2 linked regions of the Egicoccus sp. AB-alg2 genome follow. The protein of the gene in region 1 interacts with the protein of each later gene in a pairwise test. Links are inferred from orthologs where the notes say so. Each region holds a gene or a part of one and is shown in the gene's direction. Other genes may lie near its edges. The genes, in order: lpdA and ACERM0_RS05915.

Evidence for each region.
Region 2: the proteins of lpdA (region 1) and ACERM0_RS05915 interact in binary tests that used the Escherichia coli proteins (3 or more experiments, as listed by UniProt). The link is inferred for Egicoccus sp. AB-alg2 from one-to-one orthologs.

The regions. Positions count from the first base shown.
Region 1 is NZ_JBGUAX010000002.1:211,698-221,881, forward strand. The notes cover bases 1-2,863. They hold lpdA (dihydrolipoyl dehydrogenase), read left to right. Parts: upstream 1-651; coding sequence 652-2,076; downstream 2,077-2,863. Other genes in these bases: sucB (2-oxoglutarate dehydrogenase, E2 component, dihydrolipoamide succinyltransferase), read left to right, coding at 2,082-2,863. Outside these bases: more of sucB, read left to right, coding at 2,864-3,605; lipoyl(octanoyl) transferase LipB, read left to right, coding at 3,686-4,366; lipA (lipoyl synthase), read left to right, coding at 4,363-5,400; ACERM0_RS03685 (response regulator transcription factor), read right to left, coding at 5,417-6,067; ACERM0_RS03690 (sensor histidine kinase), read right to left, coding at 6,064-7,161; ACERM0_RS03695 (ABC transporter permease), read right to left, coding at 7,158-7,949; ACERM0_RS03700 (ABC transporter ATP-binding protein), read right to left, coding at 7,946-8,869; ACERM0_RS03705 (hypothetical protein), read left to right, coding at 9,114-9,407; ppdK (pyruvate, phosphate dikinase), read left to right, coding at 9,404-10,184. UniProt on the Escherichia coli protein: Lipoamide dehydrogenase is a component of the glycine cleavage system as well as of the alpha-ketoacid dehydrogenase complexes.
Region 2 is NZ_JBGUAX010000003.1:140,305-151,404, forward strand. What follows is about bases 2,786-6,564. They hold ACERM0_RS05915 (UvrD-helicase domain-containing protein), read left to right. Parts: upstream 2,786-3,100; coding sequence 3,101-6,364; downstream 6,365-6,564. Other genes in these bases: ACERM0_RS05910 (S8 family serine peptidase), read left to right, coding at 2,786-2,874; ACERM0_RS05920 (SRPBCC family protein), read left to right, coding at 6,469-6,564. In the rest of the region: ACERM0_RS05900 (DUF4870 domain-containing protein), read left to right, coding at 1-446; ACERM0_RS05905 (hypothetical protein), read right to left, coding at 511-1,224; more of ACERM0_RS05910, read left to right, coding at 1,498-2,785; more of ACERM0_RS05920, read left to right, coding at 6,565-6,930; ACERM0_RS05925 (hypothetical protein), read right to left, coding at 6,977-7,492; ACERM0_RS05930 (cobalamin B12-binding domain-containing protein), read left to right, coding at 7,697-8,092; sucC (ADP-forming succinate--CoA ligase subunit beta), read left to right, coding at 8,178-9,359; sucD (succinate--CoA ligase subunit alpha), read left to right, coding at 9,429-10,319; ACERM0_RS05945 (diguanylate cyclase), read right to left, coding at 10,386-11,100. UniProt on the Escherichia coli protein: A helicase with DNA-dependent ATPase activity. Unwinds DNA duplexes with 3'-5' polarity. Translocates on single-stranded DNA with 3'-5' polarity. Initiates unwinding more efficiently from a nicked substrate than double-stranded DNA.

The DNA.
Region 1 (10,184 bases):
TCCCTGCCGGTGTCCGCTAGGTTCGGGCCCACGCGCGTGCCCGCGACGACGTCCCACGACGACGTCCCACGGGCGCCACCGGTCGCCACGCGACACGTGCTCGCGAGGTGTTCGAAGCTCCCACCCGGGGGGAGCCCGCCGCTTCTCCCGCCGCCCGTCCCTGCGGCACACCCCCGTCGCCGCGAACACGAGGAGACCCGTCACGTGGCCACTGAGGTCGAACTGCCCCAGCTGGGCGAGTCCGTGACCGAAGGTGTCATCACCGCCTGGCTCGTCGAGGTCGGTGACGAGATCCAGGTCGACCAGCCGATCGTGGAGATCTCCACCGACAAGGTCGACACGGAGATCCCCTCCCCCGTCGCCGGCACCGTCCAGGAACTGCGCGCCGAGGTGGACGACACCATCGAGGTCGGCCAGGTCATCGCCGTGATCGGCGAGGGCGCCGCCGCCGGTGGTGACGACGCGGGCGACCAGGACAGCGGTGAGCAGGCGTCGGACGACGAACGGGTCGCGCCGACCCCGGAACCCTCCGGCAGCGGGCAGGACGCCGCCGCCCAGGGCGCGCCCGCGTCCGGGGGTGCGGAGTACGTCGGCGGCGCCGAGGGCTCGCCGTCGGGCCCCACCGGCGGCGAGCAGCCGTCCGGGCAGCGGATCCAGCGTGGCGACGACCACGACTTCGACGTGATCGTGCTCGGTGGCGGCACCGGCGGCTACTCGACGGCCCTGCGCGCCGCGCAGCTCGGGCTGTCGGTCGCGCTGGTGGAGAAGGACAAGGTCGGCGGTACCTGCCTGCACTGGGGCTGCATCCCCACCAAGGCCGTCCTGCAGACCGCCGAGGTCGCGGAGTTCGCCCAGGAGGCGGCCGACTTCGGCGTGACGCTCGACTACCAGGGCATCGAGGTCAAGGCCCTCAACGAGCACAAGGACGCCGTGGTCGACAAGATGTGGCGTGGCCTGCAGGGCGCGCTGAAGGGCCGCCAGGTCGAGACGCTGCACGGCACCGGCAAGCTCACCGCCCAGGACACGGTCGAGGTGGCGCTCGACGAGGGCGACACCCGCACCATCAAGGCCCCGGCGATCGTGGTCGCGACCGGCTCGGCGCCGCGTGAGCTGCCGTTCGCCCCGTTCGACGGCAAGCGGATCATCTCCTCGGACCACGCGCTGCACCTGACGAAGCTGCCGAAGAAGGCCATCGTGCTGGGCTCGGGCGCCGTCGGCATGGAGTTCGCCACCGCCTGGAACGCCTTCGGCGTCGACGTCACGATCGTGGAACTGGAGAACCGCCTGCTCCCGCTCGAGGACGCCGACTCCTCCAAGGAGATCGAGCGGGCGTTCCGCAAGCGCGGGATCACCGCGCTGACCGGCGCCAAGCTCTCGGACGTGGAGACCACCTCGCGCACGGTCAAGTGCAAGGTGGAGACCAAGAAGGGCGTCGAGGAACTCAAGGCCGACCTGCTGCTGGTCGCCGTCGGCCGGCGCACGGTCACGGAGAACGCCGGGCTCGAGGACGTCGGCGTCAAGCTGGACGACCGCGGGTTCGTGGCCGTCGACGAGTACTGCCGCACCAGCGTGGACGGCATCTGGGCCGTGGGTGACGTCATCCCGACGCTCGGGCTCGCCCACGCGTCGTTCGCCGAGGGCTTCCTCGTCGCCGACCAGCTCGCGGGGCTCGAGGTGCTGCCGGTCGACTACAAGGGCGTGCCGCGGGTGACGTACTCGCACCCCGAGGTCGCATCGGTCGGCTACACCCAGCAGCAGGCCGAGGACGCGGGCTTCGAGGTCGTGACGGAGAAGTACCCGTTCCAGGCCCTCGGCCGGGCCGCCATGGCCAAGGCGACCGGCATGGTGAAGCTGATCGCGGAAAAGGACGACGACGCCGAGGGCGGCGCCGGCCGGGTCCTCGGCGTGCACATCGTCGGTCCGCGTGCGACCGACCTGATCGGCGAGGGCCAACTGATCTACAACTGGGAGGCGCTGCCCACCGACGTGGCGCACCTCATCCACGCACACCCGTCGTTCAGCGAGGCGATCGGCGAGGCGCACCTCGCGCTGGCCGGTCGCGCGCTCCACGGCTGACACCGATCGACCAACGTCCGCCGCCCACTGCGACGACGGCGGACCCCATACCGCACAGGAGAGCACCCGTGGCCGAGGTGGAGCTGCCCCAGCTGGGCGAGTCCGTCACCGAGGGCGTCATCACCGCCTGGCTGGTCGAGGTCGGCGACGAGGTCGACGTCGACCAGGCGATCGTGGAGATCTCGACCGACAAGGTCGACACGGAGATCCCCACGCCTGTGGCCGGCACCGTCCAGGAACTGCGGGCCGAGGTCGACGACACCATCGAGGTCGGGCAGGTCATCGCCGTGATCGGCGAGGGCGCGTCGACCGGTGGTGACGACGCCGGCGCGGACGACGCCGGCGAGGACACCGCGGAGGCCGAGGCTCCTTCGCCGGCCGAGGAGGCGGACGCCTCGGAGACGTCCGACGAGGACACCGCAGCAGACGAGTCGGCGCAGCCGGCCCCGGCGCAGGCCGCGCAGCCGGCCCCGTCCGCGCAGGGGGGCAACGGCGAGGTCCGCGGTGAGAAGGCGCTGACCTCGCCGCTGGTGCGCAAGCTGCTGCGCGAGGCCGGGCTCTCGACGAAGCAGGTGCGGGGATCCGGACCGGGCGGTCGCATCACCCGCGAAGATGCCGAGCGCGCCATCGCCAGCGGCGGTGAGGGGCAGCCCGCCGCCGGCCAGGCCGCGCCGGCCGACGGCCAGGCCGCGCCGCCGGCGGCGGCGCCGCAACCCGCTGCCGCACCGGTGCCGCCACCACCGCTGCCGGCCGCCGCACCCGGCCGCAAGCGTCCCGAGGCCTCGCCGCTGACGGTCGACTTCGGCGGCCAGCGCGAGGTCACCCAGGACCTGTCGCGGGTCCGCAAGGCGACCGCGAAGGCCATGATGACGGCGATGCAGACCACCGCGCAGCTGACGGCCGCGGTCGAGGTCGACGTCACCAACATCATGAACCTGCGCGCCGCCTACAAGGACGCGTTCAAGGCCAAGGAAGGCGTCAGCCTCTCCCCGCTGCCGATCATCTCGCGGGCGGTCTGCATGGTGCTGCCGCGCCACCCGGCGCTCAACAGCTCCATCGACACCGACGCCGGGACGGCCACGTTCCGCAACTACATCAACCTCGGCATGGCCGTGGACACCGAGGCCGGGCTGCTGGTCCCCAACATCAAGGACGCCCAGGACCTCACCGTCCCGGGGCTGGCCCGCCGCATCGGTGACATCGCCAGCCGGGCCCGCTCGAAGAAACTGCAGCCCGACGACATCCAGGGCGCGACGTTCACGATCACCAACACCGGCTCGCGCGGCACCCTGTGGGACACGCCGATCTTCACGCCGCCGCAGGTCGCCATCCTGGCCACCTGCGCGATCGAGAAGCGTGCGGTGGTGATCTCCGACCACTACGGCGACTCCATCGCGATCCGCTGGATGTCCTACCTGTGCCTGTCCTACGACCACCGGATGGTGGACGGCGCGGACACGGCCCGGTTCCTACAGGACCTCAAGTACACGCTCGAGACCCACGACTTCGCGTCGGAGCTCGGGCTCTAGGAGCCCTCGTGGACGACGTTCACGTCTCCCGGCGCCCCGCCCTCGACCCGCACGACCTGCGGGCCGACGGCGGGGCGCCGCTGTCGGTCGTGCGGCCCGGGACGGTCCCCTACCCGACGGCCTGGGACTGGCAACGCCGGCTCGCGAGCGCGCGGGCGGACGGTTCGCTGGCGCGCGACCTGGTGTTCCTGCTCGAGCACCCGCCGGTCTACACGCTGGGGCGGCGGGCGGACCGCTCCAACGTGCTGTTCGACGACGCCACGCTGCGGCAGCGCGGCATCGAGGTCGTGCCCGTCGACCGCGGCGGCGACGTGACCTATCACGGGCCCGGCCAGCTGGTCGGCTACCCGATCCTGCGACTGTCCGGCATGCGGGTGGTCGACTACGTCCGGGCCCTGGAGGAGATCCTCATCCGGGCGCTCGCCGACGTGGGCGTGACCGGCGAACGCTCGACGGGCTACACCGGCGTCTGGGTCGGCGATCAGAAGGTGGCCGCCATCGGGGTCCGGGTCTCCTCGGGCCGGGTGACCACCCACGGCTTCGCGCTGAACGTGCACCCCGACCTGGCGGACTTCACCGGCATCGTGCCGTGCGGCATCAGCGACCGCGGCGTGTGCTCGCTGGCCAGCCTCGGTGTCGACGTGACCGTCGCCGACATGGCAGACCGGGTCGAGGCGGCGATGGCCGAGGTGCTCGGCGCTACCCTCGAACCGGCGTCCCTGGACGCCCTTTCTCCCCTCTCGTCGAAGGTCGCCTCGTGACCGACCGTCCCGTCATCCCACCCGGCGCGAAGACGCTCGCCGTCCTCGGACGCGAGCAGATCCAGCGGGCCGGCGTGGTGCGCAAGACGATCGACACCTCCCTGCCCGGCGGGCGCAAGCCCGAGTGGCTGAAGGTCAAGGCCAGCTTCGGTGACAACTTCAAGGACGTCACCAAGCTCATGGAGGGCCTGGAGCTCAACACCGTCTGCGCCCAGGCGCGCTGCCCCAACATCTACGAGTGCTGGGAGATGCGCGAGGCGACGTTCCTGATCGGTGGTGAGGACTGCACCCGCCGCTGCGGGTTCTGCCAGATCAAGACCGGCAAGCCCAAGGGCTACGACGTCGACGAGCCCCGCCGCGTCGCCGAGGCGGTCCAGCACCTCGGCCTGCGGTTCGCGGTCGTCACCATGGTGGCCCGCGACGACCTCGACGACGGCGGCGCGTGGCTGGTGGCGGAGACCATCCGCCAGATCCGTGCCCGCACCCCCGACGTGGGGGTCGAGGTGCTGCCCAGCGACTTCGGCTACGGCCACGACCCGATGAAGGGCGCCGCCGCCCTCGAGCAGGTCGTCGACGCGGAGCCGGACGTCTTCGCGTTCAACCTGGAGACGACCCGCCGGCTCTTCCCGGTGATCCGGCCCGCGTTCGACTACGACCGCGGCCTGGCGTTCCTCGGGCTGGCGCGCGAGCGCTTCCCCGCCACCACCGCGGTCAAGTCGAACATCATCGCCGGCATGGGCGAGACCGACGACGAGATCCGCGAGTGCATGCGCGACCTGCGGGCCGTCGGCGTCAACACGCTCACCATCGGGCAGTACCTGCAGCCCTCCGCCCAGCACCTGCACCTCGACCGTTACGTCACGCCGGCGCAGTTCGCCGGCTTCCGGGAGTACGGCGAGCAGGAGCTCGGCTTCGACCACGTCGAGTCGGGCCCGATGGTGCGCTCGAGCTACCACGCCGGTCAGCAGGCGATGGACGCCAACGCCTGGGCGCCCTCCCCCGGCCAGCCCGGCGCGCCCCTCCCCGTCGTCTGACGCGGGCGGACGCAGCTCAGAGCCAGCCGCGTTCGCGCGCCAGGTTGGCGGCCTCGACCCGGTTGCGGGCGTGCAGCTTGGCGATGGCGCGGGACAGGTAGTTGCGCACGGTGCCGTCGGCGAGGTGCAGCGCCGCGGCGATCTCGCTGTTGGGCCGCCCGTCGCCGGCCAGGCGCAGCACGTCACGTTCCCGGTCGGTCAGCGGGTCCTGGGCGTCCCACACCGCCACGGCCAGTTGCGGATCGATCACCCGCTCCCCCGCCGCCACCTTGCGCAGTGCACCGACCAGGTCGGCGATGGGCGCGTCCTTGAGCACGTAGCCCATCACCCCTGCCTCCATGGCCCGCCGCAGGTAGCCCGATCGCGCGAACGTGGTGACGATCAGCACCCGGGTCGGGCTCCCGATCCGGCGCAGTTCGGCGGCGACGTCCAGGCCAGTGCGTCGCGGCATCTCGATGTCGGTCAGCAGCACGTCCGGCGCGTGCTCACGCACGGCGGTCAGCGCGGCCTCGCCGTCCGCGACCGTCGCCACCACCTCGACGTCGGGTTCGAGGTCCAGCAGCGACGCGAACGCGCCCAGGACCATCGCCTGGTCCTCGGCGAGAACGACCCGCAGCCGCGCGGCCGGCTCCGGCCGGACGGCGGCCGTCGGCGTCCCGGCCGTCATCCGGCGACGTCCTGCGGGACGGTGACGACCAGGCGCGTCCCGGCGCCCGCCTCACGCTGCACGCGGCCGCCGATCGCGGTCATCCGCTCGCGCATGCCCCGCAACCCGTTGCCGTCCTCGCCCGGCGCGCCGGTGCCGTCGTCGAGCACTTCGAGGCGCACCTCGCCGTCCTGTTCCGTGAGCCGGATCGCGCACCGGTGGGCCCCTGCGTGCCGCACGACGTTGGTGACGCCTTCGCGCAGGGCGAGGCCCAGAGCCTGCTCGACCGACGGTGCGAGCCGGACGTCTGGGTCCAGGTCGACGACCAGGTCGACACCGACCCGCTCGAGCGCCTGCCGTGCGACCTCCGCCTCCTCGTCCAGGACGATCTGTCTCCACCCGGCGAGGGTGTCGCGGATCTCTCCCAGGGCGGCCCGGCCGACCCGCTCGATCTCCGACGCCTCGACGGCGGCGCGCTCCGGGTCCGTCGCGGCGAGCCGCTGCACCAACTGGGCGCGCACCACGATGCTGGTCAACGAGTGGCCGGTCAGGTCGTGCAGGTCACGGGCGATGCGTTCGCGTTCGGTCGCGGTGGCCAGGTGCTCGATGCGGGCGTTCTCCACCCGGAGGCGGGCCGCCTCGACGTCGCGCTCGCGGTCCTCGATGCAGGCCATCCCGACGATCCACACGAGCACGACCACCGGCAGGAACGTCACCAGGCGGAAGATCACGTCGGCCGGACTGATCAGCGCGAGCACGATGCTCAGCAGGCTGAGCCCCGTCAGCCACCGCAGCGCCTGACGCCGTGGCCGCGTGCTGCCGGCCGCGGCGGCGGCGTACACCAGGAACACCGAGGCGCCCACGTTGATGGTGAGCAGCGTGACGGCGAATCCAGTGGCGATCGTGGGCAGCCACCGTTGCAGGCGGCCCGGTCGGCACGCCGCGCGCACGAACACCACGGCGAACGCGACCGCCGCCGTGCCGGCGAGCGCCCAGTGCCACCAGCGTGTCCCAGGATCGAACGCGGGCTGCCACGCCAGCGACAACAGGTACACGAGGTACCAGTAGTTGGAGGCGCTACGCCGTTGGCGCGGCTGCGGTGGGGGGCTGCTCATGGCTTCGCCGAACGATACGCCACCCCCGCCGCCACCGCGCCCAGCACCGTGAAGGCGACCAGCGGCCAGACGTGGCCCGACGCGGACCCGACATCGATCTGCGCCAGCGCGAGCTGCGACAGGTGGTAGGTCGGCAGGACCGGCGCCAGGTACTCGCCCACGAACGCCGGCAGCTGCTCCAGCGGGATCCACAGCCCCGAGGCGACCGCCGCCGGGATGTAGATCGCGTTCAGGATCGCGGTCGTGGCGTTGGGCGTCGCGAGGAAGCCGACCGCCAGCGCCACCAACGCGAACGGCCAGGCCGCGGCGACCAGGACCGCCGACAGCCGCAGCCACGTCCCTGCCGCCATGTCGAGCGAGCCGAGTGCCGCCGCCACGCCGGTCATCGCCAGCAGCACCCCCAGGGAGTACGGCATGGTGGCCAGCACCTTGGCCAGCAGGGTCACCGGCAGGGGCGTCGCCGTGACCCGCTTGTGCCGCAGCCATCCCCGCTCACGGTCGTCAGCGACCCCGATGCCGGGGTTGAGCAGCGTGACGCCCAGCACCCCGAAGGTGCCGAACGTGGCCAGCATGCGCGTACCGACCGTGACGCCGCCGGCCTCCTCGCCGCCGTAGAGGCCGGCGAAGAGGGCGAAGAACCCGACCGGCATCGCGATGGAGAAGAACAGGCCGGTCGGCTCGCGCAGGATGCTCAGCAGTTCGTCGCGGACCTCGACGCGCAGCAGCCGGGCGAGCTGACGGAGCTCGCTGCCCGTCCGCGGGCGGGCGGTGACGTGGGTGGCGGTCATGCGGGCGTCTCCTCGAGGTCCAGTTCGCGTGGGTTGTCGGTCGTGCCGGTGAGGTGGAGCAGGGCCTGCTCGAGGCTGGCGCCCTCGACGCGCAGGTCGCGCAGCCCGGGATCGGCCGCGAGGAGGTCCCGGACCAGGTCCTCCATGTCGGTGCCGGTCAGCCGCACGAGGTCACCGGTGTGTCGGACGTCGGTCACCCCGCGCAGGCTGCGCAGTCGTTCCGCGTCGAGGCTGGTCCGCGCGGTGACGGTGCGGTCGGGCAACAGGGCGGCCAGTTCGGCAGGCGCCCCCTCGCCGACGACCCGGCCGCCGCCGAGGACGACGACGCGGTCCGCGACCGCGGCGGCCTCCTCGACGAGGTGGGTGGTGACGAGGATCCCGGTGCCGCGGTCACGCCGTGACTGCAGGGTGCGCCAGAAGGCGCGACGCGCACACACGTCCAGACCGACGGTCGGCTCGTCGAGCAGCAGCAGGTCAGGGTCGGCGACCAGGCCCATCGCGAGCTGCAGACGTTGCTGCTGGCCGCCCGACAGCTTGCCGGCGCGCCGTCCGTGCAACCCGGTCAGCTCAACCTCCTCGAGGACCGCGTCGGCCGCGGACGCCGGCACGGCAGCGCGTACGGCGGCACCACGCACCAACTCGCCGACCGTAAGGGTCCGGGGGAAGCCGATCGACTGCTGCACCACCCCGAGTCGACGGCGGGTGGCGGCCCGCCGCGGGTCGCCGCCCGCTACGCGGACGCCACCGGCCTGCACGGCCAGCAGGCCGGTCGCCAGGCCGATCAGCGTCGTCTTGCCGGCGCCGTTTGGGCCGAGCAGCGCCACGCACTCGCCGGGTTGGACCCGCAGGTCGACGCCGTCGACCGCGAGCGTGGTGCCGTAGCGGTGCCGCGCGGCGGTGATGTCCAGGACGGGTTCCACGTCGGTGACTCCATTCGTTCCTCGTCGCTGAGGACCATCGCCGCTGGCGCGCGACGGCGGCAGTCGCCGTCGTCAGGTACCGGCCGTGACAACTGTCACACGGGTCGGCCGGCCGATGTGCTCGGGCCTTCCGCCCCTGTGTCGACGACGCGCGCGGACGGACCTTGTGAGTGCGCCGCGGGCCGGGCCGCGACACCGGCCGGCACCGGCGACCCGGCACCGGCGGCGCGAGAGGAGGCCCGCCATGCGATCACTGTGGGAGTCGCACCGCACCACCGTCGCCTTCGGCATCGCCGTCACGACGCTCGTGCTGGGCGTGGGCGCCTTCGCGTTGCTCGACGCCGCACACCTCCACCCCGCCCGCGCGGTCGTGCTGGCGCTGCTGTTCGTCGTGTTCGCCAGCGCATGCACCGCCATCGTGCTGTTCGAGGAACGCCGACCGCGCACCGACGCCGACCGCCGCCGCGGGCGCACCGACGGCGCGGAGCCGGGCCGGCGCACCGCACCGACCGACCCACGCAGGAGGATCGACGTATGACCACGACCGCTGCCCCACGTCGCTCGGCGCCCCGGTCAGCGGGCCCGCCGCTGCGCTGGATCCGCCGCTTCACCGAGGGCAGCGCGGACCAGCGCTTCCTGCTCGGTGGCAAGGGTGCCAACCTCGCCGAGATGACCCGCATGGGCCTGCCGGTCCCGCCCGGGTTCACGATCACGACCGAGGCGTGCCTGGCGTATCTGAAGACCGGCGGGTTCCCGGACGGGCTCCTCGACGAGCTGCGCGTCGTGGTCGCCGAGCTCGAGGAGGAGATGGAGCTCGCGTTCGGCGCCGTCGGGGCGCCGCTGCTGTTCTCCGTGCGCTCCGGCGCCGCCTTCTCCATGCCGGGCATGATGGACACCGTGCTCAACCTGGGGTTGAGCCGCGACTCGCTGAAGGGCCTGGCCGCCAGGACCGGCGACCCCTGGTTCGCCGCCGACGCCTACCGCCGGCTGCTGGAGCTGTACGCCCACATCGTGCTGGACGTCGACGAGGACGTCCTGCACCGCGCGATGCGCGGCGTGCTGGACCTGTACGGGGCCAAGGACGCCAGCGCACTGGACCTGATCGGCCTGCAGGACCTGGTCGGCGTGCTGGAGGTCACCATCGCCGACCAGACCGGCGCGTCGTTCCCCGCCGACCCGTGGATCCAGTTGGAGCAGGCCATCGCGGCCGTGTTCCGCTCCTGGAACGGCCGGCGGGCGCGGGACTACCGCCGCGTCGAGGGGATCTCGGACGATCTCGGCACGGCCGTCAACGTGCAGGTCATGGTGTTCGGCA
Region 2 (11,100 bases), on another replicon or contig:
CGACCGGCAGCACGGCCGGCGGGTGGCAGCAGCCGGGTGGCCCCTACGGTGCTGCCTGGGGCCAGCCGCAGCCGCACCCGTCCGGGCTGCCCGGTGACATCCGGGGCTGGGGCATCGGCGCCCACGCCTCGGCCTACCTCGCCTTCGTCGGGCTGCCGATCATCGGGCCGCTGCTGGTGTGGCTGCTGAAGCGCGAGCACCCGTTCGTGGACCACCACGGCAAGGAGTCGCTGAACTTCAACCTGTCGGTGGCGCTCTACGGGGTGATCCTGGTGGTGGCGGCCTTCCCCATCGGCCTGCTCACCGTCGGGATCGGCCTGATCCCGATCGGCCTGCTCGGTGCGGCGCTCGGCCTGCTCTGGCTGATCCTGCCGATCGTCGGCTGCATCAAGGCCTCCAACGGCGAGGGCTACCGCTACCCGATGACGATCCGCTTCGTGCGCTGACGGCGCCCGCCGCCGACCCGCTCCGCCGCGCGGCCCACAGGGTCGCGCGGCGGACTGACGTCGGCTACTCGATCGCCTCCCACGGCCGGCAGCCGCCCCTTGCGATACCCCGGTACGCGTCCGCCAGGCTCGGCGGGTCGTCGCGAACCAGGCCCTGCTCCCGGGCGCAGGCGATCGCGGCGTCGAAGGCGACCGCCTCGTCGGCGGCCGAGTGGCTGGCGGACGTCTGGGCCTCCCAGCGTGCCTTCACCCGCGACGACCACGCCCGCTCGCACCGCCTGACGATGTCGTACATCGCCTGTTCGTCGACGCCGGGATACACCCTGAGGGCGTAGCCCGGATCCGGTGGCCGCGTCAGCGAGGTGATGCCCACGCCGTCCGGATCGGGGTAGCGCGCGTCGACACCGGCCTGGCGCATGCAGTCGGTCGCGGCGCGCATCGCCTCGTCGAGGTCGTCTTCGCCGATCTCGCTGGCAGCGAGCAACCGCTGCTGGAACTCGCGTCCGACTTCGAGGTCAGCGGCCTCCTCGAGGACGGCGAGGTCGGGCTGCGGTGCCGCGTCCGAGGCGCCGGCATCGGGTTGCGGTGCCGCGTCCGAGGTGCCGGCATCGGTGTCCGGCCTCGTGGCCGGGCGACCGGCGTCGGACAGCGGTGCCGTGGCAGCAGTCGCCGGCTCGGTCACCGCACGGGACGGGTCCGGGCCGCTGTCGCACGCGTTCAGCGTCAGCACGGCGAGCGCGAGCAGCCCGACCCGTCGGGACCACGACCTTCGGTTCAACCCCGGTCCTGTCGTCATGTGCAACCGCCACGTCGGTCACGACGCAAGGGCCGGCCCGACGCCCTGGGCGGCGACCCACGAAGCGAAAGCCGGACTTATGCCCAGATCGCGCGGCCGAGCGCCGTCGAGGTTGCGAGCAGCGCACGGTGGCGTCGGGACTAGTCCGCGCGCGTCACCGGACGCACGCACCGGCGTTGAGCCCGGCAGATCCGCTGCCACCAACGCCTGGAGCCCCACGTGCGCCGGAGACTCGCTTCCCTTTCCGCTGGTTCGTTGTTCGCCGTCGGGGGCCTCCTCGGCCCGATGCTCGGCGGCGTCGGCACCGTGACCGGTGTCACCACCACGATCGTCGACGACGCCGTACGGCAGTTGACCGGCACGGCCACCGTGCTGGTCATCCTCGACGAGGACGCCGACGTGGACGCCGCGGCCCAGGCCGTCGACGCCCGCGTCGATCTCGTCAGCCGCTACGACCGGATCCACGTCCTGCTTGCGAAGGGGCCGGCCGACGCGCTGCGGGGGCTGGCGGACGTACCCGGCGTCATCCGGTTGGAGCACGACGCCCCGATCGAGACCTTCACCGACTCCTCCCACGTCGCCACCCGCGGTCAGCAACTCCTGGACGGCGAGGTCACCATCGGCGGTCAGGTCGTCGACGGCACCGGCGTGGGCGTCGCCGTCGTCGACACCGGCGTGGACGGCTGGCACCCGGACCTGGAGGCTCGCACGGGCGAGAACGTGAAGGTCGTGCCGTCGCTCGGCGTGCTGGGCGGCACCGCGATCCCGTTCCCGGAGTCCGACACGCTCAGCCTCGGCGGCCACGGCACGCACGTTGCCGGGATCGTCGCCGGGGACGGGACCGCGTCGTCCGGGAGGTTCCACGGCGCCGCCACCGGCGCCACCATCCACGGCGTGAGCGGTGGGACGCTGATCTCCATGCACTCCGGGCTCGAGGGGCTGTACTGGGTGCTGGAGAACCACGAAACGGTCACGCCGACCATCCGCGTCGTCAACAACTCCTGGGGCGGCAGCGCCGGCGACTACAACCCCGACGGTGCGATCCCGCGGGTCGTGCGGGCGCTGATCGACGAAGGCGTCGTGGTGGTGTTCGCCGCCGGCAACTCGGGCGGTGACGGCTCCACGCAGTCGACCAGCATCCAGTGCGTCGACCCGACCCCAGGCATGATCTGTGTCGCCGCCTACGACGACCAGGGCACCGGTACCCGCGACGGCGAGACGGCCAGCTTCTCGTCACGCGGTGACGCCACGCGTCCGGAGACCTGGCCGGACCTCGCCGCCCCCGGCGTCGACATCATCGCGGCGTGCCGGCTCACCCTGCCGGTCTGCGCCACCGGCGCGACCGCGTCGCCGGACCCGCTGTACTACAGCAGCCTGTCGGGCACCTCGATGGCTGCCCCGCACATCGCCGGCATCGCCGCCCAGGTCCTGCAGGTCGCGCCGGAGCTGACGCCGGCCGAGGTCGAGCAGATCCTCGTCGCCACCGCCACCAGCTACGGCGACTCGGGCTTCGAGCAGGGCGCCGGACTCGTCGACGCCGTCGCCGCCGTCCGCACCGCCGCCGGGGAACCGGCCCGCAGCAGTGGCCACCCCGGCCGCTCCGGCCAGGCACCCGGGCGCGGGCGCGGCTGAACCGCAGCGCCACGCACGGCAAGGACCTCCCACGCGGGGGGAGAACGGCCCGGGACTCCGCCGTCCCGGGCCGTTCTCGCGTCGCCGCCGTACCCCTTCGCGGCTCGGTGGACCGTGGTGCGGGCTGTAGACACGCGGCCGGGATGTCGGAGGCCTGCACTACCCTCGGTGGTTCGACCCCGGCACGCCGTCGGGGCTGCCGTGCCGTCGTCGTCCGAGGCTCACCGTGTCCGCCGATCCCCGTCTGCTCGAAGGTCTGAACCCGGCGCAACGCGACGCCGTGGAGACCGTCGACGGCCCCGTGTTGGTGGTCGCCGGAGCGGGGTCCGGCAAGACCCGCGTGCTGACCCACCGCATCGCGCACCTGATCCGCGACCGGCACGTGAGCCCGTTCGAGCTGCTGGCTATCACGTTCACCAACAAGGCCGCCGGCGAGATGGCCCAGCGGGTCGGTGGGCTCGTCGGCGACCGGCTGTCGGACCGGATGTGGGTCACCACGTTCCACAAGTCGTGCGTGCGGATCCTGCGGCGCGAGCTGACCCGGCTGGGCTACCGCAGCGGGTTCACGATCTACGACGCGCAGGACAGCCAGCGACTGATCGGGCAGATCGCCAAGGACCTCGGCGTCGACGACAAGCGGCTGTCGCCCCGGGCGATCCAGCACGCGATCAGCAACGCCAAGGACGAGCTGGTCGACCACGAGACCTACGCGTCACGTGCCGGCGCGTGGCCGGAGATCCAGATCGCCGACGTCTACAAGGCCTACCAGGACCGGCTGCTGCGGGCCAACGCCCTGGACTTCGACGACCTCATCGTCAAGACGGTGGAGATCTTCCAGCTGTTCGACCCCGTGCTCGAGCACTGGCAGCAGCGCTTCCAGTACCTGATGGTCGACGAGTACCAGGACACCAACCGCGCCCAGTACCACCTCGTCAACCTGCTCGCGGCCGCGAACCGCAACATCATGGTCGTCGGTGACCACGACCAGTGTCTCGTGCCGGGCACGCCGATCTCCACGATTCGCGGACCCGTACCCGTCGAGGAGGTGCAGGAGGGCGATGTCGTCCTCGGCACGGGCGGTACGCACGAAGCCGTCGCTCGCCCGGTCACCAAGGTGATGCAGGGCAGCTATCTCGGACCGGTCTGGCGGGTGCACGTCGGCGGCCAGCTGTTGGTCGGCACCCCGCACCACATGGTCCTGGCACGATTCACCAACGACCTGCACGACCGGCATCTCGTCTATCTGATGTATCGCGCCGACCGCGGCTACCGGATCGGCCGTACGAAGGCCGTGCGACCGGCGACGTCGAAGCAGGTCGAGGTCGGCCTGCGCGTCCGCGTCAATCAGGAACGCGCCGACGCTGCCTGGGTGTTGAAGGTCTGTGACGACGTCGGTGAGGCCACCTTCTGGGAGTCGTACTTCGCCGCGGAGTACGGACTGCCGACGATGTGCTTCCACTCCGAGGGCCGCAATCTGTCCATCAGCGACGAACGGCTGGCGGAGCTCTTCGGGCGCGTCGACACCGAACGTCGTGCCAAGGACCTCATGGCCGACTTGTGCCTGCATCCCGACTTTCCGCACTATCGGCCAGGCGGGGGCAGGCGACGTCAGACGGTCAACGTCGTCATGTACCAGGACCACCGCTACGGCGAAGTGGGCATGCACCGCGTCACATGGGGCTCCAACCGCCAGGAAATGGCCGACCGTCTCCGGGCGGCCGGGCACCGGGTCCGCGACAACGGCAAGGGCGGCTGGAAGATCGAGACCAGCCGCAAGTCGTACGAGGCGGCGTTGACCCTCGCGCGACAGATCGCCGCGGACGGCGGCATCGACGTGGTGCGCCGCGCACAGATCGACGGCGTCAGGTGGCCGGTCGTGCCGTTGTCGCACGTGCATCCCGGCATGAAAGTGCTCCTCGAGCGCGAGGAAGAGTTCGTCGAGGCAACGGTCGACCACGTCGACGTCGGGTTCCACGACGGGCCCGTCTACGACCTCGAGGTGGCGGACACGCACACGTACGTGGCCAACAGCATGCTGGTGCACAACTCCATCTATGCCTTCCGCGGTGCGACGGTGCAGAACCTGCTCGACTTCGAGCGGGACTACCCGGACGCGACCGTCATCCCGCTGGTGCAGAACTACCGGTCGACGCAGACGATCCTGGACGCCGCCAACGCGGTCATCCGCAACAACGCCTCGCGCTACCCCAAGGACCTGTGGACCGACCAGGGGCTCGGCGAACCGGTCGTGCGCTACCACGCCGACGACGAGCACGACGAGGCCGCGTTCGTCGCCGAAGAGCTGGAGAAGCTCCGGGCCGAGGGCTTCACGTTCGACGACGCGGCGGTCTTCTACCGGACCAACGCCCAGTCCCGTGTGCTGGAGGACGTGTTCATCCGCGTCGGCATCCCGTACCGGGTGATCGGCGGGGTGCGCTTCTACGAGCGCAAGGAGATCAAGGACGTCCTCGCCTACGCGCGCCTGCTGGTCAACCCCGACGACGACGTGTCGGCGCGGCGCGTCGTCAACACCCCCCGCCGCGGGGTCGGCGACCGCACCGTCGAGGCCGTCGACTGGCACGCCAGGCGCGAGGGCATCAGCTTCCTCGAGGCGTGCCGCCAGGCCGAGCACGTACAGGGCCTGGCCACCCGGGCGATCGGCGCGGTGACCTCGTTCGTCGACCTGCTGGACGGGCTGCGCACCGCGCTTGAGCACGACCTCGCCGTCCCGGACCTCATCGAGGAGATCTGGAACCGGACCGGCTACCTGCGCGAGCTGCAGGCCGAACGCACCGTCGAGGCACTGGGTCGCGAGGAGAACCTGCGCGAGCTCAAGTCGGTCGCCACCGAGGTGCACGAGCGCGGCGGCGGCTCCGATCCCTCGCGCCCCGGGCACGGGGCGACCGGCATCGCCGGGCTGGAGACGTTCCTGGAGTCCGTCACCCTGGTCAGCGACCAGGACGAGCTCGAGGACGCCGAGGACGGCACCGTCACACTCATGACGCTGCACACCGCCAAGGGGTTGGAGTTCCCGGTCGTGTTCCTGGTCGGCATGGAGGACGGGGTCTTCCCGCACGTCCGCTCGCTGGACGACACCGCGGAGTTGGAAGAGGAGCGCCGGCTCTGCTACGTCGGGCTCACCCGCGCGCAGCAGCGGCTGTACGTCACGCACGCCGACCACCGCACGCTGTGGGGCGGCACCTCGTACAACCCGCCGTCGCGGTTCCTCGACGAGCTGCCGGGCAACCTCGTCGAACGTCGCGGCGCCACCCGCGCGACGTCGGCCGCGTCGCGTCGCCGCGACAAGGAGCTCCTCGAGGTCGCCGGCGAGGAGTTCCGGCCGGGCGACCGGGTGCTGCACACCAAATTCGGTCCGGGAACCATCGCCTCGCTGACCGGCGAGGGCGAACGCGCCGAGGCCACCGTCGACTTCGACAAGGCCGGCCGCAAGCACCTCATGTTGGCCTACGCCCCACTCGTGAAGACCTGACCCACACCGGCCTCGTGCCGAACGTCGGCGTCGGACACCGAACCGTCACTGGCTACGGTGCCGAACCCGCAGGCGACGGACGTCGGAACAGGCAGGAGCAGCGGGTGTCGAAGCGCACGCGGAAGGTGTCGGCGAGTCGGGTGATCGAGGCCGACCGGCAGGCGATCTTCGACGTCCTGGCCGACCCGGCGATGCATCCGGTCATCGACGGATCCGGCACGGTCCGGGACGTGCAGTCGGGCGGGCCGGAGCGTCTCCACCTCGGCGCCAGGTTCGGGATGTCGATGAAGGTGGGCGTGCCCTACCGAATCCTCAACACCGTCGTGGAGTTCGAGGAGGGCCGCCGCATCGCCTGGCGCCACTTCCACGGCCACCGGTGGCGCTATGAACTCGAGGACACCACCACCGACGACGGCAGGCCGGCCACGCTCGTCACGGAGACCTTCGACTGGTCGCGCGCGCTGACCAAGGTCTGGCTCGACCTGTCGAGCTACCCGCGGCACAACCTCCAGGGCATCAAGAAGACCCTCGCGCGACTGGACGACCACGTGCGCGCCCGCGTCTGACGCGTCCGACCCGGCGACGACGGCCCGGCCAGGCCAGCCGGCCGGGTCAGCAGGCCGGCTCGGCGGCATCCGAGGAGGGCGCCGGACCTGCCACGGTCCGGGTCGCGTCCACGTAGACGGTGCCGTCGTGCACGATCGTCGGGTACTCCGCCAGCGACGCCGCGCCGCCCAGACCGCGGCCGGTCAGGTTCCAGACCCGCGCGCCGTCCTCGAGCCGGTTGGACGGCTCGCAGTAGGCGACCCCGGCTGCGTCGGCGAAGACCCGGATCCGCCCGCCGGCGGCCACCAGCACCGCGTCGAGGTCGTCCAGCGGCTGGCTCGCCGCCAGCTCGTCGATCTCGCCCACCGGTGTCCACGGGGCCGGTGGCGGCTCGCCGCTGCGCTGGAGGAACAGCACGCCGGCGGCGACGACGACCAGCCCCGCCAGGACGGACGCGACCACCCACTGCAGGCCGAGCGGCGCGCGCAGCACGATCTTGCGCGCACGCTTCGACGCCCGCTCCGGCAGGTAGCCGGAGGGGCCGAACTCCGGCCGCTGGCCGGTCTGCCTCGGGTCGCCCATGCTGCGGCGAACGGTACCGCCGCAGCACCGGGGCCCGGTGCGGGGTGGACGCTCGCCCGGGGCGGCTTGGATGGTCCTGCCAGGTGCCGACTATCCTCGCCGGGACGTGCGGCGCGCGGGACGAGGCGCCACACCCACGAGCTCGCGGCGCCGCGGTGGCGATCCCTCCAGGGCCCGCGCAGACGCGAACAGAAAGAGTCGACGATGGCGATCCGAGTCGTCGTGGCCAAGCCCGGGCTGGACGGTCACGACCGAGGTGCCAAGGTCGTCGCGCGAGCGCTGCGCGACGCGGGGATGGAGGTCATCTACACCGGCCTCCACCAGACCCCCGAACAGATCGTCAGCGCCACCCTCCAGGAGGACGCGCAGGCCGTCGGCCTGTCGATCCACTCGGGTGCGCACATGACGCTGTTCCCGAAGGTGGCCCGGCTCCTGCGCGAGGCCGGCGCCGACGACGTCGTCGTCTTCGGTGGCGGCATCATCCCCGAGGAGGACATCCCGCTGCTGAAGGAGCAGGGGATCGCGGCGATCTTCACGCCCGGCACGCCCATGAAGACCATCACCGACTGGGTGAAGGGCAACGTCCCCGAACGTGTCTGAGCCCGCCTGACGCGCCGCGCCCGCCAGGGACGCGGCGCTTCGTTCTTCCCGCCCCTTTCCGTACACCTGATCGAGGAGGCCCTCCGTGGACCTCGTGGAGTTCCAGGGCAAGCAGCTGTTCCGGCGCAACGGGGTGCCCGTGCCGCCGGAGGGCACCGCCTGCCGCACCGTCGACGAGGTCGAGGCGGCCGCACGCCGCTACATCGAGCAGGACGGGGCCTCGGCCGTCATGGTCAAGGCCCAGGTCAAGACCGGCGGTCGCGGCAAGGCCGGCGGGGTCAAGTACGCCCCCTCGGTCGACGCCGCCCGCGAGCACGCCGGCAACATCCTCGGGCTCGACATCAAGGGCCACACCGTCAACGTGGTCTACATCGAGCCCGCGTCGGACATCGCCGAGGAGTACTACCTGTCAGTGATGCACGACCGCGTCAACAAGGGCGAGCTGATCATCTGCTCGAAGGAAGGCGGTGTGGAGATCGAGGAGGTCAACCGCACCAACCCCGAGGCGGTGGTCAAGCGCACCGTGCTGCCCTCCGAGCGCGAGAACGGGCTGCCCCGCGAGCTCGCGCGGGAGATCATGTCCGAGGCGAAGATGCCCGAGGACGTCCGTGATGAGGCCGCGGACCTGCTGGTGCAGCTCTTCGACGCCTACCTCGCCGAGGACGCCACCCTCACGGAGATCAACCCGCTCATCAAGACCGAAGACGGGCGCATCATCGCGCTGGACGCCAAGGTCACGCTCGACAACAACGCCGCGTTCCGCCACGACGGCTACGAGGAGTGGCAGATCGAGGGCATCGACAACGACGACCCGCTGGAGGCCGAGGCCAAGGCCAAGGGCATCCAGTACGTCAAGCTCGACGGCAACGTCGGCGTGCTCGGCAACGGCGCCGGCCTGGTGATGGCCACCCTCGACGTCGTGGCGCAGAACGGCGGGCGGGCCGCGAACTTCCTCGACGTCGGCGGTGGCGCGTCGGCCGACGCGATGGCCGAGTCCCTCGGCCTCGTGCTCAAGGACCCCGACGTCAAGAGCGTGTTCGTCAACATCTTCGGTGGGATCACGCGCGGCGAAGAGGTCGCCAACGGCATCGTGGAGGCCACCAAGCGCCTCGGGGACTTCCCACAGAAGCTCGTCGTGCGCCTCGACGGCACCAACGCCGAGGAGGGCCGCCGGATCCTCGAGGAGGCGGACCTGCCCAGCGTCGTGTCGAGGCCGACGATGCAGGAAGCCGCCGCCGAGGCCGTCCGACTGGCGAGCGAGGCCTGAGCCGACCGACGAGCCGCACCCCGGGCACGGGGTGCCGACAACGCCCACCAGCGGCGTGAGGAGCAACTCGTGAGCATCTTCATCGACGAGAACACGAAGGTCGTCGTCCAGGGCATCGGGTCCCAGGGCACGTTCCACGCCAAGCGCAACCAGGCCTACGGCACCAAGGTCGTCGCCGGCACGCACCCGAAGAAGGGCGGCACGACCTGGGAGGGCCTCGACGTCCCGGTCTTCGCCACCGTCAAGGAGGCCGTGTCCGAGGCCGGCGCCAACACCTCGATGGTGATGGTCCCCGCACCCTTCACCAAGGACGCGATCCTGGAGGCCTACGAGGCCGGTATCCAGACCATCGTCGCCATCACCGAGGGGGTGCCGGTCCACGACATGACCGAGGTGTTCGACGTGGTCGTGCGCCGCGGCGGCGTCCGGCTGATCGGCCCCAACTGCCCGGGCCTGATCAGCCCCGGCAAGTCCAACGTCGGCATCATCCCGACCGACATCACCCAGCCGGGCAAGGTCGGGCTCGTGTCGCGCTCGGGGACGCTGACCTATCAGATCATGCACGAGCTGAACGAGGCCGGCATCGGCATCTCCACCTGTGTCGGCATCGGCGGCGACCCGGTCATCGGCACGCAGTTCCTCGATGTCATCAAGGCCTTCGCGGACGACCCGGAGACCGAGGCGATCGCGTTCGTCGGCGAGATCGGCGGCTCCGAGGAACAGATCGCCGGCGAGTGGATCCGCGACAACATCCCCGACACGCCGGTGGTCGGCTACATCGCCGGTTTCGAGGCGCCTCCGGGCAAGCAGATGGGCCACGCCGGCGCGATCGTCAAGGAAGGCGGGCCGAGCGGCGAGTCCGCGGCGGAGAAGAAGGAGATCCTCGAGGGCTACGGCATCGCCGTCGCCATGAACCCCTCCGAGGCCGCCCAGCTGATGATCCAGCGCCTGAACGCCTAGCTCCCGGGCCTTCGCCGCCCTGCTGCACCCGCGCCCCGGTCGATGCTCGGCCGGGGCGCCGGCATGTCACGCGGTGCCGAGCCGCGCGTCGTCGGACACCGGCATGCCGGGCAGGTCCGCCTCGGTGCGTGGCTGCGTGCGCGTGCCCTCGTCCTCGTCGTCCTCGTCGAGGTCCTCGAGGTGAACGACGCGGTCACGGCCGGCGCGCTTGGCGGCGTACAGGGCGCGGTCGGCGCCGGCGATCAGTTCGGCGCGGTCCAGCGCCGTCCCGACGGTGGTCGCGATCCCGAACGACGCGGTCACGGTGCCGAGGTCGCGGCCGTCCTCCGACTCGAACTCCAGGGCCCGGATGGCGTCGCCCAGCCGCTCGCAGGCGCGGCGGGCCTCGGGTGCCGAGGTGTCGACCAGGATGACCGCGAACTCCTCGCCGCCGTAGCGGCACACGACGTCGCTGGTGCGCAGCAGGTCCTGCGCCCGCCGCGACACCCCGACCAGCACCGCGTCACCGGTGGGATGTCCGTAGGTGTCGTTGATCCGCTTGAAGAAGTCGAGGTCGAACAGGGCGACGGACAGCACGCGCTGTTCGCCGAGGTCGGAGCTGCGCGACACGCGTGACAGCTCGGCGGTCAGCCGCTGCTGCAGGTAGCGGTGATTGGGCAGGCCAGTCAGCCCGTCCGTGGTCGCCATGGACCGCAGGTCGGCCTGCAACCGGGCGTTGTCCAGCAGCAGCGACGCCTCGTCGGCGAGCAGGCTCAGCCGCCGCAGGTCCCCGCCGCGCAGC